Linked DNA regions of Prochlorococcus marinus str. SB. Each later gene encodes a partner of the first gene's protein in a complex. Links are inferred from orthologs where the notes say so. Each region holds a gene or a part of one and is shown in the gene's direction. Other genes may lie near its edges.

Region 1 (3,966 bases):
GTTGATGAAACTGCAAAAAAAATAATCAAGTTAATAAAAACTTGATTATTTTCTCTTTATCAGCTCATTGGATGGAATAATAAATCAGGGAAAAACCTATTAAATTCAATAATTATTCCAGCTGTAAGGCTTAGCCAAATTGCTGCTACCACTGGGGCAGATCTGACAAATTTTGTGTTTAGAATTTTGAACATTTGTTTTATAAAAGTTTTTAAAAGATGTTTAGCGAGGACCATTAAGAGTAATATTGTTGTCTTTCTCTCTTAAATCTCCATTTCTACCTTGTTTGTTGGCAAGAAGGGGCCATTGCGCTCCTTTTACAAGACATTTTCTAGCTAAGTCTAGGTCAATAATGATCTCAAGATCTGCTGGATTCTTAGTCTTTTTTGATTCAATCAGATACTCTCTTCCTGACCAACCTATTATTCCAGCAATGTAAATGAACAATACTCCTGGAATAAGTAAATCTCCTTCATGACCTCTATTTAAAAGTGCTCCCCATGGCTCAAGAGGGGGTCCAATAATTAAATGTGGTAGACCATCATCTCCACATGATGCTTTTCCGTATCTTTCAAATCTTGCGATATCTTTTTGAGTAGTTGCAGAATTTGCTCTCTCAATGAATTTAGGATTTTCAGAGCATTTTGTAAGGGCTGAAGCAGTAAATTCTGTGCTAGCTCTATCTGCGTTTAAAGCAGGCCCATTTGCAGCTAGAGCAATTGGAGTAATTCCGAGGAACAGAAAAACTGAGGTTATGATTGAAAAAAAGAATTTCATAAGTTGCAATCTTTAATTCCTTAAAGTGTGTTAAGTAAGAAATTAATATTAAAATAGAACAAGTTGAATCAAAAATGCATAAAGTTTTAGCTATTGAAACAAGTTGTGATGAGACATCTGTCTCAATAGTTTCTAATATTGGCGATACTTTCAGAATACATTCAAATATAATTGCTTCTCAAATTGAAGATCATTCAAAATGGGGAGGAGTTGTGCCTGAACTTGCAGCTAGAAAGCACCTTGAATTATTACCTTTTGTTTTAGATGAGGCTTTAGAAGAATCAAAAATCAAAATTGAGGAAGTTGACTATATTGCGTCAACCGTAGCTCCTGGATTAGTTGGTTGTTTACGAGTTGGCTCCATAACTGCAAGATCACTTTGCATGTTACATTCAAAACCATTTTTAGGAATTCATCATTTGGAGGGGCATTTATCCTCAATTCTATTTTCAGAAAACTATCCAAAGAAATCCTTTCTTACACTACTTGTTAGCGGCGGGCATACTGAATTGATAAAGGTTGATGAAAGAAGGGTAATGCAAAGACTTGGGAAAAGTTTTGATGATGCTGCTGGAGAAGCCTTTGATAAAGTTGGCAGACTGTTAGGTCTTAGTTATCCAGGAGGACCGGCGATCGAAAAGATTGCTAAAAATGGGGACCCAATGAAATTTAATTTACCAAAATGTAGGATTTCTGATAAAAAAGGTGGATTTCTTAAATATGATTTCTCTTTTAGTGGTCTAAAAACTGCCGTATTAAGATTGGTTGAGAGAATAAATTTGGATGGTAATACCGTTCCAATTCCTGATATTGCTGCAAGTTTTGAAAGAGTAGTGGCAGAGGTCTTGGTAGAGAGAACAATAAAATGCGCAACTGATCATAGCTTGGATAATGTTGTTGTGGTTGGAGGAGTAGCTGCTAACAATACATTAAGAAAAATGATGATTAGTGAAGCACTTAAAAAATCTATTAAAGTTCATTTAGCTCCCCTCAATCTTTGTACAGATAATGCGGCAATGATTGGAGCCGCAGCGTTGTTCAGGATAAAATTTAAGGATCATTTAAGTTCCCTTAAATTAGGTGTCGCAGGAAGACTATCAATTGAACAAGCAAATACCCTTTATGAAGAAAATCCTCCTTTCTAACTTCAATGAACAAACAACCTAAAATCGAGATTAAAGAGACAAAAAACTTTGTTGATAAAAAGGAACTGAATTTGTGGAAAAGAGGTTTTACCCCTCAAGCTGAAATATGGAACGGAAGGATGGCAACTGTTGGTATAGGAATTATTTTTATAATTATTGCTTTAATAAGCCAGTTTTCTTAACAGAAATAAAATTAATTTTTTAAAAACTAGTTTTAAAGATTTTATAAAAATTACTCTTGTTAAGCTGATCAATTAAATTAAAAAGTATTGTATTTATTGGACTTCAGATAATATTATTGATTTAATCAAAATAATAAATATTTTTATTATTTATAATTTTTTATGACGCCTGAAAGGCTTGGATTACTTTGGGGAATAACTGTATTTGCAGGTGCTTTTGCTCGATTATTTTCTTCTTTTACAGGATTCCCAAGTGTTGTTATTTTATTGCTTTCTGGATTGTTCATTGGAAGATCAGGCTTAGGACTGGTTGAGCCTTTAGATCTTGGGCAAGGGCTTGAAACTATTGTTGGACTTTTAGTCTGTTTGGTTCTATTTGAAGGGGGACTAAATTTAAAATTGCCTGAGGGGAATATAAGAAATACTGTCTTGAAAATTTCAGTGGTAAGACTTTTTATTTCATTATCAGCTGGAATTTTTATTGCTCATTGGCTGGCAGGCCTCTCATGGCAAGTTGCGGGAATATATAGTGCCATTGTCCTTGCTACTGGACCAACAGTTGTCTCTCCATTAGTAGAACAAATAAAATTAGTTTCCCCTATTTCGGAAGTTTTGAAAGCTGAGGGATTGTTGCTTGAACCAATTGGTGCAGTACTGGCATTACTGCTTTTAGAACTGACTTTAGGGGACCTACGTGGGATTAACGATGTATTTATAGCATTAATGCAAAGATTAGGGGGAGGAGTCTTAATCGGATTAAGTGCAGGATGGTTGCTATCAGAAATTTTAAAAAAAATAAAAAATGAAGCCTCGTTTGGTATAGAGCTTCAAGTTACCCTTGGATTTATTTTCCTTGTGTATGGAATTTGCGAATATTTTCTGCCAGAATCAGGCTTGCCTGCTTCTGTCGCGGCAGGTTTTATTGTAGGGAGAAGAGAAATTATAGATAAGGAGAGATTGGATAATCTAATAGGTGAATTAGCTCAATTAGCAATAACTGTTCTTTTCCCTCTTTTGGCTGCCGACGTTTCTTGGGGTGAATTAAGTCCCCTTGGATGGGGAGGGGTTCTTTGCGTATTTATGTTGATGGTAATTGTTCGCCCTATCTCTATCTGGATAGCAACAATAGGAAGAGAACTTAACTTAAAAGAAAAAGTATTTTTAGCCTGGTTAGCCCCAAGAGGTATTGTTACTGCAGCGGTAGCTTCTCTTTTTTCTATCAGATTAGAGCAGGCTGGTATCCTTGGGGCTGGCCGTCTTCAAGGTTTAGTTTTTCTTACAATACTGATGACAGTAGGAATCCAAGGTCTTTCAGCCAAACCTTTAGCAAATAGGCTTGAATTAGGTCAAAAAAAATAATTTAGAATGATTTAAGACATCTTTCAATTCGAGATCTGTCAGTTTTACTCTCTGAGAAAAGCTCCCAACTTTGAATTAAATCTGGTCCACTTAGAGATCCAAAAAAGGCTACTCTTAGTGATTTCATTAATATCCCTTTTTTAATATTATGCATTTTTGAGATTTCGTTTATTATTTCTTTGGCTTTCTCTTTATTTAGTTTTATAGTATTTTGCTCAATTAAATAATTTAAGATTAGTTTTAGAGATAATTTACTATCATTTTTTTTCAGGAAATCTTGACCTTCTTTTTGAATTGTAGGTATTAAGAAAAATGGTTTTGATTGATCAATTGAATCTTTTAAAAGAGTCATAGAGTCTTTAAGCAAAATTGCTAATTTATACGCCCATTCTTGAGATGGCGGCACCCAACCATTATCATCCCAGTATTTCCTAATGATCTCACAAAGTTTTATTGATTCCATATTTTTTATATATTGAGAATTAATCCAGTTGAGTTTTTCC
Region 2 (4,153 bases), 560 kb from region 1 along the record:
TGTGGCTTAATATTTTCCCATGGATAATCTTTCAATGAAGCCACATCAATTTCATTATCGAAATGACCAATATTACAAACTATGGCCTCATCTTTCATCTTGACGAGATTTTCGTTTGTAATCACTTGATAGTTCCCAGTTGCTGTAACAAAGATATCTATATCTTCCACAACATCTTCTAACGTAACAACGCTAAAACCTTCCATTGCCGCTTGAAGAGCACAAATTGGATCAACTTCAGCAACTTTTACGATTGCACCAAGTCCACGTAATGATTGAGCTGAGCCCTTACCTACATCTCCAAAACCCATTACTAAGGCAACCTTTCCAGCAATCATCACATCAGTTGCGCGCTTTATGCTATCTACTAAAGATTCGCGGCAGCCATATAAATTATCAAATTTGCTCTTAGTTACTGAATCATTAACGTTAATCGCAGGGAAAGGTAAAGCATTTTGCTTTTGCAGTTGATAAAGTCTTGCGACTCCAGTTGTTGTTTCTTCAGTAACACCAATGATATTACTCTTAATTCTAGAATAGAAGTTACTATCGTTTTCTAATTTAGACTTAATAGAATTGAATAAAGCAATTTCTTCTTCATTTCCGGGATTATCTAAAACAGACAAATCTTTTTCCGCTTTACTGCCGAGTATCAATAAACCAGTTGCATCCCCACCATCATCAAGAATCATATTTGGAGAGTCTGAACCCCAATCAAGGATATAGTGGGTATATTGCCAATATTCGTCAAGAGTCTCACCTTTTTTTGCGTAGACGGAAATTCCTTGATCTGCGATAGCTGCAGCCGCATGATCTTGAGTTGAAAAGATATTACATGAGGCCCATTTCACTTCTGCACCAAGATCAACAAGAGTTTCTATTAAGACTGCTGTCTGAATAGTCATGTGAAGGCTTCCAGCTATTTTTGCACCTTTTAGTGGCTTTTCAGATTGATATTTATCTCTCAAGGCCATTAATCCAGGCATTTCTTTTTCGGCAATTTTAATTTCTTTATGTCCAAAATCTGATAAAGATATATCAGTAATCACGTAATTAGGTGTAGAGGTTTTAACTGAATTTGCAATAACCATATCTAGTAAATACTTTATCTATTAAACTATAAATGATTTTTGAATAAATTTGTGTTTGTTGAGAATTTAGAAGAAACTTTAAATCTAGGAAAAAAACTCTCTCGCAAATTAAATCCCCAATCAATTGTTTTATTACAGGGTCCAATTGGGGCTGGAAAAACCTCATTTGTTCAAGGGATTGCTAAAGGCTTGTCAATTTCTGAGGACATTACAAGCCCTACATTTGCTTTATCGCATCATTACAACTCCGGAAGAATTCCACTAATTCATCTTGATTTATACAGGTTAAAAAATATTACTTCAGCGAAAGAAGTTTTTTTTTCAGAAGAAGAAGAGGCAATACAAAAGAAAGCCATTTTAGTTATTGAATGGCCAGAATTAATAGAACCAGTTATTGATAATTTCTGGAAAATAGAAATTAGTTACGCAAAAAATTTCGGGAGAAACTACGAAATAAGAGATCCCAAAAATTTATTAGCCTCCTCATAATTTGGCTGTTGATCGATGGCGCCTTCGCCAAGACAAGTTAATAATCCACAAACACCTGCGAACTTAATGCAATCTTCTATCTCTTCTTCATTTGAAGGATAGCCAAAAGAAATTAATTTTGAAATAAAGCCAGCCAGAAAAGCATCGCCTGCGCCAGTTGTATCAACAATTTTTTGTGAAGTAAGAGTTTCGGTAATTCCCTGCAATCCGTTGATATACCATAAAACGGGATTTTTTCCATCAGTTATTATTACATCTGGTCTATTAGACAATTGTTGAGATATTAGCAAGGGATTTTCATCCTCAAAAAACAAAGTTGCTTCTTCCTTAGCAAGCTTTAAAACATTTGCATGATTTAAAAAATTCTTAATTAATTTCACTCTACCCGCTTTACTAATTTCTGATGAAAAACTTGCATGATCCCAAAAGACCTCTCTCCAATTCAAATCAATAACTATTTTGACTTCAAATTTATTAGCCTGTTCCACAAGAAAAAAAACAGTCTCTGCTGATATTGGAGATGATAATAAGATAGTTCCTGTAACCAAATATTTTATTTCTAAAAAAGATTTCTCCAAACTTAAAATTTCTTTTTCTAATAATTTCTTCCTAAGAACTTCGTCTGCAAAGCATGAATTAGAACTTTTCTCAAAGCCTGAAAAAAAACGATCACCAAATTGATCTCTATCTACATTAACCACGCGAGTAGATGAATCATTATCTAATTGCAAGAAATCTAAATTAACTCCCAATTGATCAAATTGCGTAATAAATTTTTTTCCATAATCATCATTACCCAAACTTCCTATAAATGTTGAATCTATTTTTAATTTTCTTAATGCACAAGCAACATTAGCCGGCGCACCACCCAAAAAATCTGTAAATCCTTGATTTGACTTATTTCTGATTCTGTCTATTAAAGCCTCTCCAATACATATGACCTTTCTCTTTTTCATAAGTGAACGCTTTTTCTTAACTAAGGATAATTTATTAAAAACGAATAATTTTTTTTTGAATTAAAGTTTAATTAAAAGCAAACTCATAGTGTCTTTAAATAAATCTGAAACTTGGCAGTGGAAAAATTGGAAAATTTCTTGGTCTTTATCCAAAGAATCTAATTCTGAAAAAAATATTCAAATTTTATTAGTTCATGGCTTTGGGGCATCTAAAAACCACTGGAGACATAATCAAGATTTTCTTGGTAAATTTTCTAATTGCTACGCAATTGACTTATTAGGATTTGGAAAAAGTAGTCAGCCTAGTGCTTTATTAAATTTCGAACCTGAAAAAGAAAACTCAATTAAATATTCATTTGACTTATGGGGTAATCAAATATCAACATTTTGTGCAGAGGTAATAAAATCTCCTGTTTACTTAGTAGGAAATTCAATTGGTGGTGTTATTGCATTAAAAGCTGCTGAAATCCTAAAAGATAATTGCAAAGGTATCATTTTGATTGACTGTGCACAAAGAACTATGGATGATAAACGTTTAAAAAAAAGTGATATCTTAATGAATCTACTAAGACCTGTACTTAAAACGATAGTCAGACAAAGAGTAATTAGCAATACACTTTTTACAAGAGCTGCCAACCCAAAAGTTATAAAGAAAATACTTGAACAAGCTTACCCTACAGGAAAAAATATTGACAAAGAATTGATTGAAATACTTTATCAACCCTCTCAAAGGAAAAACTCTAAAGAAGCATTTCGAGGTTTTATTAACTTATTTGATGATTATCTCGCGACTGACCTTTTCGATAAGGTTGATGCTCCAATTCAATTAATTTGGGGAGAAAAAGATCCTTGGGAATCTTTAGAAGAAGCAAAAGAGTGGAAGAAACAATTCAGAAATATTAAAAGACTAGATATTATAAATGGGGTTGGTCATTGTCCTCATGATGAAGAACCTGAAAAAACAAATAATTTAATAAATGAATTTATTCAAGAAACAAAGTAAGCTTCTACATTATCACTAAGTCTTCTCAAGCCTCTTAATCCATCTCTTTCAAGATTTCTTACTCGATCTCTACTTATACCAAGTACCCTTCCTATACCAGTAAGGGACATTGGCTCATCACCATCCATTCCGTATCTCATTCTTAAAACTCTACATTGCAGATCAGGTAATTGATGTAAAAGAGAATGCAGATCACCTCTCATACAATCCATCTCTATTTGTTCGTCTGGCAAATCCTCACCCCCTGCCAGTAAATCTAATAAAACAGTATCTTCGCCATCGCCAACTTTGGTTTCAAGACTTACTGGCTGCCCAGCTTTGCACATCAAATCCTTGACATCAGCCTCAGGAAGCTCTACGTATTTAGCAAGTTCGGTTACAGTTGGAGTCCTAGACATTTCTTGACTGAGTTCTCTTTGACCTTTTTTTAACTTATTCAACATTTCAGTTATGTGAATTGGTAACCTTATTGCCCGGCTTTTTTCAGCTATTGCTCTTGTAATACCTTGTCTAATCCACCAGTATGCATATGTTGAAAACTTATATCCTCTTGCTGGATCAAATTTTTCAACACCTCTAACTAGTCCTATAGTTCCCTCTTGGATTAAATCTAA

The links. The genes of interacting proteins can lie anywhere in the genome.
Region 2: the proteins of tsaD (region 1) and tsaE are in contact, whole or in part, in a crystal structure (PDB 6N9A), measured with the Thermotoga maritima proteins. The link is inferred for Prochlorococcus marinus str. SB from one-to-one orthologs. Residues at the interface, in WP_004082750.1 of Thermotoga maritima: Cys10, Asp11, Arg49, His50, Leu82, Gly84, Gly135, Gly136, Glu154, Thr155, Leu156, Asp157, Asp158, Ser159, Glu162, Asp165, Lys166, Arg169, Leu170, Tyr175, Lys213, Thr214, Leu217, Tyr218, Gln221, Arg222, Asn324; in WP_004082108.1 of Thermotoga maritima: Leu37, Gly38, Lys46, Lys57, Val59, Lys60, Ser61, Thr63, Phe64, Thr65, Leu66, Met67, Val69, Pro71, Tyr82, Arg83, Leu84, Asp86, Asp88, Phe89, Asp93, Ile128, Asp130, Glu131, Arg134.

The regions. Positions count from the first base shown.
Region 1 is NZ_JNAS01000002.1:177,200-181,165, reverse strand. Bases 1-2,886 are described here. They hold tsaD (tRNA (adenosine(37)-N6)-threonylcarbamoyltransferase complex transferase subunit TsaD), read left to right. Parts: upstream 1-851; coding sequence 852-1,922; downstream 1,923-2,886. Other genes in these bases: EV02_RS05280 (cation:proton antiporter), read left to right, coding at 2,267-2,886; EV02_RS05275 (high light inducible protein), read left to right, coding at 1,928-2,104; EV02_RS05265 (photosystem I reaction center subunit III), read right to left, coding at 223-777; psaJ (photosystem I reaction center subunit IX), read right to left, coding at 60-194; gmk (guanylate kinase), read left to right, coding at 1-45. Also shown: more of EV02_RS05280, read left to right, coding at 2,887-3,463; gltX (glutamate--tRNA ligase), read right to left, coding at 3,465-3,966.
Region 2 is NZ_JNAS01000002.1:739,687-743,839, reverse strand. Bases 1-2,861 are described here. They hold tsaE (tRNA (adenosine(37)-N6)-threonylcarbamoyltransferase complex ATPase subunit type 1 TsaE), read left to right. Parts: upstream 1-1,142; coding sequence 1,143-1,580; downstream 1,581-2,861. Other genes in these bases: EV02_RS02510 (alpha/beta fold hydrolase), read left to right, coding at 2,625-2,861; EV02_RS02505 (carbohydrate kinase family protein), read right to left, coding at 1,538-2,536; ahcY (adenosylhomocysteinase), read right to left, coding at 1-1,091. In the rest of the region: more of EV02_RS02510, read left to right, coding at 2,862-3,539; EV02_RS02515 (RpoD/SigA family RNA polymerase sigma factor), read right to left, coding at 3,524-4,153. UniProt on the Escherichia coli protein: Required for the formation of a threonylcarbamoyl group on adenosine at position 37 (t(6)A37) in tRNAs that read codons beginning with adenine.